DNA from 2 places in the Polaromonas sp. P4_F9 genome. Region 2 is predicted to be linked to the other one. Evidence: riboswitches for the same ligand, from Rfam matches in the RefSeq annotation. Region 2 holds a riboswitch; the other holds the start of a gene.

Region 1 (4,457 bases), on a different contig from region 2:
GCGATCAGCGCTTCTGCGCCCAGCGACTCGGCCGGCACATAGCCCCACAAATCCTTGCGCACGCGCTGGTGCATGGCCTCGGCAAATGCTTCTGCCAGCCGGTCAGCCAGCGCCTTGAGCATGATGGACGAATAGTCATCATGGTCGTCAAGAAAGTATTTCTCCTTCTTCTCGGCGCCCAGGCCGGCGGTGACGGCAAAGAGCCCGATGTAGTCGGCAATTCGAGCGTCTTTCCGGCCCGAATCCGGGACAGCAGCTGCGCGAGCGGCCATCACATCAGGCGCGAGCACCTTGGGTGCGACAAAGTCGGCCAGGCAGCGGCTGGGCCGCATCACGCCGTCCACCGCGGTTTTCTCCGCCTGCTGGCGCAGGCCGTACCAGGTCATGGCCACCTCGCTGCGCGACTCATCGGTGTAAATCTCGATGTCGTCGCCCACGCTGTTGGCAGGATACAGGCCAATCACCCCGCTGGCGGTGAGCCAGCGGCCCTCGATCAGGCGCTTGAGCATGCGTTGCGCGTCGGCATACACCCGCACCGCCTCGGTACCGACCACCTCGTCCTTCAGGATGGCTGGGAACGGGCCCGCCAGGTCCCACGTCTGGAAAAACGGGCCCCAGTCGATGAACTGCGCAAGCTCGGCCAGGTCGAAGTTTTTGAAGACGCGCCGGCCGATGAACTTGGGCACGGGCGGCGTGCAGTTCGCCCAGTCGATGGGCGTTTTGTTGGCGCGGGCCTTGGCCAGCGGCCACATCGGTGTCTGCTTCTTGTTGGCGTGCTGGGTGCGCACCTTGTCGTAGTCCGCCCTCAACTCATCAATGTATTTGGTGGCCTGGTCGGACAGCAGGCTTTGCGCCACGCTCACGCTGCGCGAGGCATCGGGCACATAGACCACCGGGCCTTCGTAATGGGGGGAAATCTTCACCGCCGTGTGCACCCGGCTGGTGGTGGCGCCGCCTATCAGCAGCGGGATTTTCTTGATGCGGAAATGGTCGTCCTTCTGCATCTCGCTTGCTACGTACTGCATCTCTTCCAGGCTGGGCGTGATCAGGCCGGACAGGCCCACGATGTCGGCACCCTCGACCTTGGCGCGCGCCAGGATCTCGTGGCAGGGCACCATCACGCCCATGTTGACCACTTCGAAGTTATTGCACTGAAGGACCACGGTCACGATGTTCTTGCCGATGTCGTGCACGTCGCCCTTGACGGTGGCGATGATGATCTTGCCCTTGGTCTTCACGTCGCCACCGGCGGCTTCCAGCAGCAATTTTTCGGCTTCGATGTAAGGCAGCAGATGCGCCACCGCCTGCTTCATCACCCGGGCGCTTTTGACCACCTGCGGCAGGAACATCTTGCCCTGGCCGAACAGGTCACCCACCACGTTCATGCCGTCCATCAGCGGGCCTTCGATCACATGCAGCGGCCGGCCGCCTTCGGCCTTGATGGCCTGCCACATTTCCTCGGTGTCTTCGGTGATGAACTCGTTCATGCCCAGCACCAGCGCGTGCGACAGGCGCTCGCGCACCGGCAGCGCGCGCCACTCGTTTTTCTTGCTGTCGTCCCTGGCGCCGCTTTTGGCGCTTTCCGCGACTTCGATGAGGCGCTCACTGGGTGTGAGTTCAGGCTCACCCGGCTTGTAAACCGGCTGGCGGTTGAGGACCACGTCCTCGACGCGCTCGCGCAGCGTCGGCTCCAGGTCGTCATAGACGCCCACCATGCCGGCGTTGACGATGCCCATGTCCATGCCGGCCTGGATCGCGTGGTACAAAAACACCGTGTGAATGGCTTCACGCACCGGGTCGTTGCCGCGGAAGCTGAAACTCACGTTGGACACGCCACCCGACACCTTGGCGCCCGGCAGGTTGGCCTTGATCCAGCGTGTGGCATTGATGAAATCGACCGCGTAGTTGTTGTGCTCTTCAATGCCGGTGGCAATGGCAAAGATATTGGGGTCAAAGATGATGTCTTCGGGCGGAAAACCGACCTCATCGACCAGCACGCGGTAGGCACGCTCGCAGATCTCGATCTTGCGCTGGTAGGTGTCAGCCTGGCCCTGCTCGTCAAATGCCATCACCACGGCCGCCGCGCCGTAGCGCTTGAGCAGCTTGGCCTGGTGCTTGAAGGGCTCCAGCCCCTCCTTCATGGAAATCGAGTTGACGATGCCCTTGCCCTGGATGCAGCGCAGGCCGGCCTCGATCACGCTCCACTTGGAGCTGTCGATCATGATGGGCACGCGGGCAATGTCGGGTTCGCTGGCGATCAGGTTCAAAAAGCGCACCATGGCGGCCTGGCTGTCCAGCATGGCCTCGTCCATGTTGATGTCGATGATTTGCGCACCGTTTTCCACTTGCTGGCGCGCCACGACCAGGGCCTGCTCGTACTCGCCATTCAAAATCATGCGGGCAAAGGCCTTGGAGCCGGTGACATTGGTACGCTCGCCGATGTTGACAAAGAGCGTGCCCTCCCCGATAGCCACAGGCTCCAGGCCGGACAGTTTCATGGGAGGAACAGCGATGGGATCTTGAATTTCGGACATGCACTCACCTTTTGGGCTCAAGGTGAGCGTCGTTGCTGCGGCGCCTCGGGGGAGGCGCCGGTAACCCAAGCCTGACGAATGAATGCTTCGCTGCAACGCTCCTTGGGTTACCATTATTTTAAGGGCAGGCAGCAGCCGGCGCCATGCCTCACAATAAATCCGCAAAATCCATGTTTGAAACCCTGTTTGGCGACAAGAAAAAGGCGGCGACCGGTCCACCCGAGCTGATGCGGCCAGAAGAACGCATGCGTGCGGTTGAAGGCTCCAGCACGGCCGAACTGGCGGCCAGCCTGCTGATTGCGCCAACGGCACTGATGCAGCTCACGCCCGAAGAGGCGCTCACCGTGGTGAGCTACATGGCTCCGCAAAAAATTGCCGCAGGCACCACCTTCATCGCCGAAGGGGACAAAAGCGAAACCGACTACATGCTGCTGGTGCTCGAGGGCGAGGTCACCGTGGAGAGCATCATGGTCAGCCGCCGCACGCCCGTCACCGTGTCGGTGCTGGGGCCGGGCAGCCTGGTTGGCGAGATGGGGCTGGTCGATGGCCGGGCCCGGCTGGCGTCCTGCACGGCCAGCACCGACGTGCGGTGTGCGATTTTGTCACGCGCCGCCCTCGAAACACTCAGTATTGATGAGCCCCGCACAGCGGCCAAGCTGATGTTTGCGGTGTCGCTGCGGATTGCCGAGCGGCTGCGCGACGCCACCGAAAAACTCAAGAAATACAGCCAGCTCACGCAGGCCATGCAGCAGGAAATCGATCACCTGCTGCCGGACGACTGACACCCGGACTGACGCCTCACGCGAACAAAAGCAAAAAGCGCGGAGCCCGCCAGCCCGCGATCCAAGCCCGCCTAAGCCGCCTCGGGGTAGAAGAAGCGGGAAGCGACTGCCCGTGAAGGCAGGGGCGCCACCGCATTCGCAATGGCCTGGATATGCTCGGGCGTGGTACCGCAGCAGCCGCCCACGATGTTGACCAGCCCCTCGTCGGCAAACTCGCGCAGCAGGCGCGAGGTCACATCGGGCGTTTCGTCGAAGCCGGTGTCGCTCATGGGGTTGGGCAAGCCGGCATTGGGGTAACAGCTGATGAAGGTGTCGCCGGCCACGCGTGCCAGCTCCTGGATATAGGGGCGCATCAGCGTGGCGCCCAGCGCGCAATTCAGACCAATCGCCAGCGGCCGGGCATGGCGCACGCTGTGCCAGAAGGCGGTCACGGTCTGGCCGCTCAGGATGCGGCCCGACGCGTCCGTGACGGTGCCGCTGATGATGAGGGGCAGGCACTCGCCGGAATTGTCGAAATACTCGTCTATCGCAAACAGCGCCGCCTTGGCGTTGAGTGTGTCAAATATGGTTTCGACCAGCAGCACATCGCTGCCGCCCTTGACCAGCGCTTCGGTCTGCTCGTAATAAGCCTTGCGCAGTTCTTCAAAGCTGGTGTTGCGCGCACCCGGATCGTTCACATCGGGGCTGATGCTGGCGGTTTTGGGTGTCGGGCCCAGGGCGCCCACCACGAACCGCGGTTTGTCGGGCGTGGAAAACTTGTCGCAGGCGGCACGCGCGATGCGGGCCGACTCGTAGTTCATCTCCACGGCCAGGTCCGCCATGTCGTAGTCGGCCTGGGCTACCGTGGTGGCGCCAAAGGTGTTGGTCTCTATCATGTCGGCGCCGGCGGCGAGGTAGCCTTCATGGATGTCGCGGATCACGTCGGGACGGGTCAGGCTGAGCAGTTCGTTGTTGCCCTTGACGTCTTTGTGAAAATCCTTGAAGCGCTCGCCGCGGTACTGGGCTTCGTTCAACTTGAAGCGCTGGATCATGGTGCCCATCGCGCCGTCGAGGATGGCTATGCGTTGTTCCAGGATGGCTGGCAGTTGCTGTCCGCGGGTGTAGATGATTGGCTTCATGCCCCGATTTTAAGGTGCGGCGG
Region 2 (4,457 bases):
GGGGTGCCGACGATGCTGGCGGTGTGGTCGCTCGCGGGCCTGTACCTGTCGCTGGTGCCTTCCGTGCTGCAGCAAATCTTCGGCATCCACAACGGCATCGTCAACGGCCTGGCGATCGCGACATTCTTCGGCCTGGGCGCCGCTTCCCCCACGCTGCTAAGGCGCCTGGCTCCCACGCGCATGAGCGCCGTCGGCATGAGCTGGCTCGCGGTGGGCGCCGGCCTGGTGGCCGTGTCGCTGGCAACCCGTTCCGTGGGCCTGTTTTTTGCGGGAACGGCGCTGGCCGGTTTCGGCGGCGGCTCGGCTTTTTCCGCGCAGGTGCAGACGCTGGCGCCGCTGGCACAGCCGCAGCAGCGGGCGGAGCTGTTTGCCGCGCTCTATGCCACCAGCTACCTCGCCTTCAGCGTGCCGGCCATGCTGGCAGGCCGGCTGATCGTGCCGCTGGGCCTGCCGGCCACCGTGGAGGGTTACGCCACGCTGGTGCTGGCGGTGGCCGGCATGGGTGCCTGGCTGCGCTGGACCTCGCTGCGTCGCACGGCCACCCTCCCTTAATCCAGCAGGGGCCGCGGATCGGGCTTTGCCCGGCCGCAGGCGCCGTCCCCTGCAAGGGGAAAAGGGATTACACGCAGTGAGTCCCGATAGGGGTGTGCCTAATCCAGCCCGGCCGCAGGCGCCGTCCCCTGCAAGGGGAGGGGACGCTACACGAAGTGAGTGTCAGCAGGGGTGAGCAAAATCTTTGCCACCTCGGCAAAGCCCGCGCCGCGCTCGCCCCGGGTCACATAGCGCGGCAGGTGCGCCAGCTGCGGCACAAAGCGCGCGATGTTGGCCACGCCCACGCTGTTGGCGAAAGTCTTGAACATCAGTTGGTCGTTGGTCGAATCGCCCACGTAGACCCAGCGCGCCATCTCGGCGTCCAGGTCGCGCTGCCAGAGTTCACGAACAATCCAGCGCGCGCCTTCAAGCTTGTTGTGGCCGCCGTACCAACCGTTGATGTGGATGCTGCTCACGGTGGCGTGCATGCCTTCGCTTTTCATCAGCGCCACCACGGCGGCGATCTGCGCATCACTGAGTTTCGTGAACTCGCTGTGGTCGATGGCGATGTCGGTTTCCCGGCCCGGCGAGTCGGTGGCGCGGTGGATGCCGGGCAGCTCCCGCTCAATGCGCGCCAGCACGGCCTGCATGCGGGTGAAGTTGGCTGCACGCATGGCCGCGTCCTGCTGGTAGATTTTTGAGAGCGGCCGCGGCGCGGCGCTTTGGGAATCCAGCAGCAGCGCCACTGCGCCGTTTTCCGCCACGATGGCATCGACAGGCCAGCTTGCCGCGAAAGGCTCGCTCCAGCCCACCGGCCGTCCGGTGATCGCCACCACCTTGAACCCGGCGGCTTTCAATTCAGCCAAGCCCTCCAGCGCATCAAGGGTAATCGCCCCTTCGGTGGTCAGGGTGTCGTCGATGTCGGTGAAAACGCCGGAGATCCGGCGCCGCTCGTCTGCGGGCCAGTTGTCGAGTTCTTGCATCGTGAAATTTTCGCATGCCGATTCCAGGCGCTGGTGCGGTGCGGCCGGCTTCGGTACAATGGCGGATTCCTGAGGAGCGTTGCAACCCACATCACGTGGACCAGGCTCAGGACTTCATTGCAACCACGCTCACCCGCAAGTGCTCTCTCAAGCCGGGTGAATGACTGAATTCCCCCACTGCTTCGAAAGCGCCTTGCCCGTGGCGATTTTGCCCAGTTGACGTTTGAATTTGGAGAACCGTATGAGCGCTGTCCTGAAACCTTCCACCGACTACACCATTGCCGATATCTCGCTTGCCGCCTGGGGCCGCAAGGAACTGAATATCGCGCAGACCGAAATGCCCGGCCTGATGGCCATCCGCGAAGAGTTCGCCAAGGCCCAGCCCCTGAAGGGCGCGCGCATCACCGGCTCACTGCACATGACCATCCAGACCGGCGTGCTGATCGAAACGCTGCAGGCTCTGGGCGCCGAAGTGCGCTGGGCTTCGTGCAACATCTTCTCGACGCAAGACCACGCCGCCGCCGCGATTGCCGCCGCCGGCACGCCGGTGTTCGCCATCAAGGGCGAAACCCTGGCCGACTACTGGGACTACACCCACAAGATTTTCGAATTCAACGGCGCCAAGGGCACGCCTGAAGAAGGCCCGAACATGATCCTGGACGACGGCGGCGATGCCACGCTGCTGATGCACCTGGGCACCAAGGCCGAAAAAGACGCCAGCTTGATTTCCAAGCCTACGAGCGAAGAAGAAATCTGCCTGTTCAACTCGATCAAGGCCAAGCTCGCGCAAGACCCGACCTGGTACAGCCGCCGCCTGAAAAACATCATCGGCGTGACCGAAGAAACCACCACCGGCGTGCTGCGCCTCAATGAAATGTCGGCCAAGGGCACGCTGGCCCTGCGCGCCATCAATGTCAACGATTCGGTCACCAAGTCCAAGTTCGACAACCTCTACGGTTGCCGCGAGTCGCTGGTCGACGCCATCAAGCGCGCCACCGACGTGATGGTGGCCGGCAAGGTGGCTTGCGTGGCCGGTTACGGCGACGTGGGCAAGGGTTCGGCCCAGGCCCTGCGTGCCCTGAGCGCCCAGGTCTGGGTGACCGAGATCGATCCGATCAACGCCCTGCAGGCCGCGATGGAAGGCTACAAGGTCGTGACCATGGAATACGCCGCCGACAAGGCCGACATTTTTGTGTCCGCCACCGGCAACAAGAACGTCATCACCTACGACCACATGGCGAAGATGAAAGACCAGGCCATCGTCTGCAACATCGGCCACTTCGACAACGAAATCGACGTCGCCTCGCTGGAGAAATGCACTTGGGAAGAGATCAAGCCGCAAGTCGACCACGTGATCTTCCCCGACGGCAAGCGCATCATCCTGCTGGCCAAGGGCCGCCTGGTGAACCTGGGCTGCGGCACCGGCCACCCCAGCTTCGTGATGTCGTCCAGCTTCGCCAACCAGACCATTGCGCAGATCGAGCTGTTCACCAAGCAGGCCGACTACGAAGTGGGCAAGGTCTATGTGCTGCCCAAGCACCTCGATGAGAAGGTCGCGCGTTTGCACCTCAAGAAAGTCGGCGCGATGCTGACCGAGTTGAGCGACGAGCAGGCGGCTTATATCGGCGTGTCGAAGGCTGGCCCGTACAAGGCCAACACCTACCGTTATTGATCAAGCGGCGGGTATTCCTCCCTCTCCCGCTGGGAGAGGGCAGGGGTGAGGGCCCGCGGCGTCCACAGGCGCTACCGGCCTCGTTGTGAGGCTGCCGGCCCTCACCCCAACCCTCTCCCAAAGGGAGAGGGGGTAAGACAGGCCCTCTGGGCAAGACAAGGCCTCCGCCTGAATGTTTTCGGGCGTGGGCTCATTCCATGGAGCTACATGCGCGCTGACTTATTCCTCGTTGAACACGGCTTTGCCACCACCCGCTCCCAGGCCCAGCGCCTGATTGCCTCGGGCGTGCAGTGGCGCGCCGAAGAAGACGGTGCGTGGAAAAAGGTTGCCAAAAACGGCGATGAAGTGCCGGACGGCGCCGAGCTGCAGGTGCTCGACAACACCGAAGCCAAATACATCTCGCGCGGCGGCCTGAAGCTTGAAGGGGCGCTGAAAAGCAGCGGTGTTGATGTCACCGGCCTGCGCTGCCTGGACATCGGCCAGTCGACCGGCGGCTTTACCGACTGCCTGCTGCAGCACGGTGCGGTGCAGGTGGTGGGCGTGGACGTGGGCCATGGCCAGTTGCATGCCAGCATGCGCGCTGACCCGCGGGTCGTCTGCATCGAAGGCGTCAATGCCCGGTCCATGACGGCGATGGACTTGATCGCTGGTCCTGCCCATGAAGCGGAGGCTGATGAGGGCGAATGGGATGGTGATGAAGCCGGGCTGGACGCCGAGACCCCCGTCGAGGCGGACTTTGACTTCCTGACGGGTGACCTGTCCTTCATTTCGCTCACGCTGGTGTTGCCCGCCGTGGTGCGCCTGCTCAAGCCCGGCGGCGATGTGCTGATGCTGGTCAAGCCGCAGTTCGAGCTGCAGCCGGGCCAGATTGGCAAGGGCGGCATTGTGCGCGAAGCGGCGCTGTTTGAGTTCGTGGAAAAGCGCCTGCGCGATGCCTGCGTTGCGCTGGGGCTGGACGTCAAGGCCTGGCTGGCATCGCCGATTGACGGCGGTGACGGCAACCGCGAGTTTTTCATCCATGCGGTCAAGGGCCACGACAACGCCGGCGAGAGCCAGCCGCTGCCCGCGGCGCCGCAACGCAAGGCGCCCAAGCGCCTTCCGCGCGCTGCCTCGCGCGAACCGCATGAAGACCCGGAAGCCGCGCATGCGGGCCAGCCGGGACCGGCGCGCGGCAAGCGGCGCGACAAGAAAACCGACAACGATTGAGATCTTGCGATGAATCTTCCCATCAGTTTTGAATTCTTTCCTCCCAAGACGCCTGAGGGCGCAGA

What was found. A riboswitch is a leader RNA that binds a small molecule or an ion and turns the genes downstream of it on or off. The one in region 2 is predicted to bind S-adenosylhomocysteine.
Region 1: another riboswitch for S-adenosylhomocysteine. It lies ahead of metH (methionine synthase); the one in region 2 lies ahead of ahcY (adenosylhomocysteinase).

What each region holds. Positions count from the first base shown of each region.
Region 1 is NZ_JBFUJT010000045.1:28,316-32,772, forward strand. Features, by position in the region: gene metH (methionine synthase) at 1-2,534, opposite strand, end outside; S-adenosyl-L-homocysteine riboswitch at 2,552-2,644, opposite strand; gene AC1DUB_RS25940 (cyclic nucleotide-binding domain-containing protein) at 2,678-3,316, shown strand; gene AC1DUB_RS25945 (homocysteine S-methyltransferase family protein) at 3,388-4,434, opposite strand.
Region 2 is NZ_JBFUJT010000005.1:125,747-130,203, reverse strand. Features, by position in the region: gene AC1DUB_RS06530 (MFS transporter) at 1-552, shown strand, start outside; gene AC1DUB_RS06525 (HAD-IIB family hydrolase) at 699-1,514, opposite strand; S-adenosyl-L-homocysteine riboswitch at 1,580-1,652, shown strand; gene ahcY (adenosylhomocysteinase) at 1,756-3,186, shown strand; gene AC1DUB_RS06515 (TlyA family RNA methyltransferase) at 3,394-4,392, shown strand; gene metF (methylenetetrahydrofolate reductase [NAD(P)H]) at 4,402-4,457, shown strand, end outside.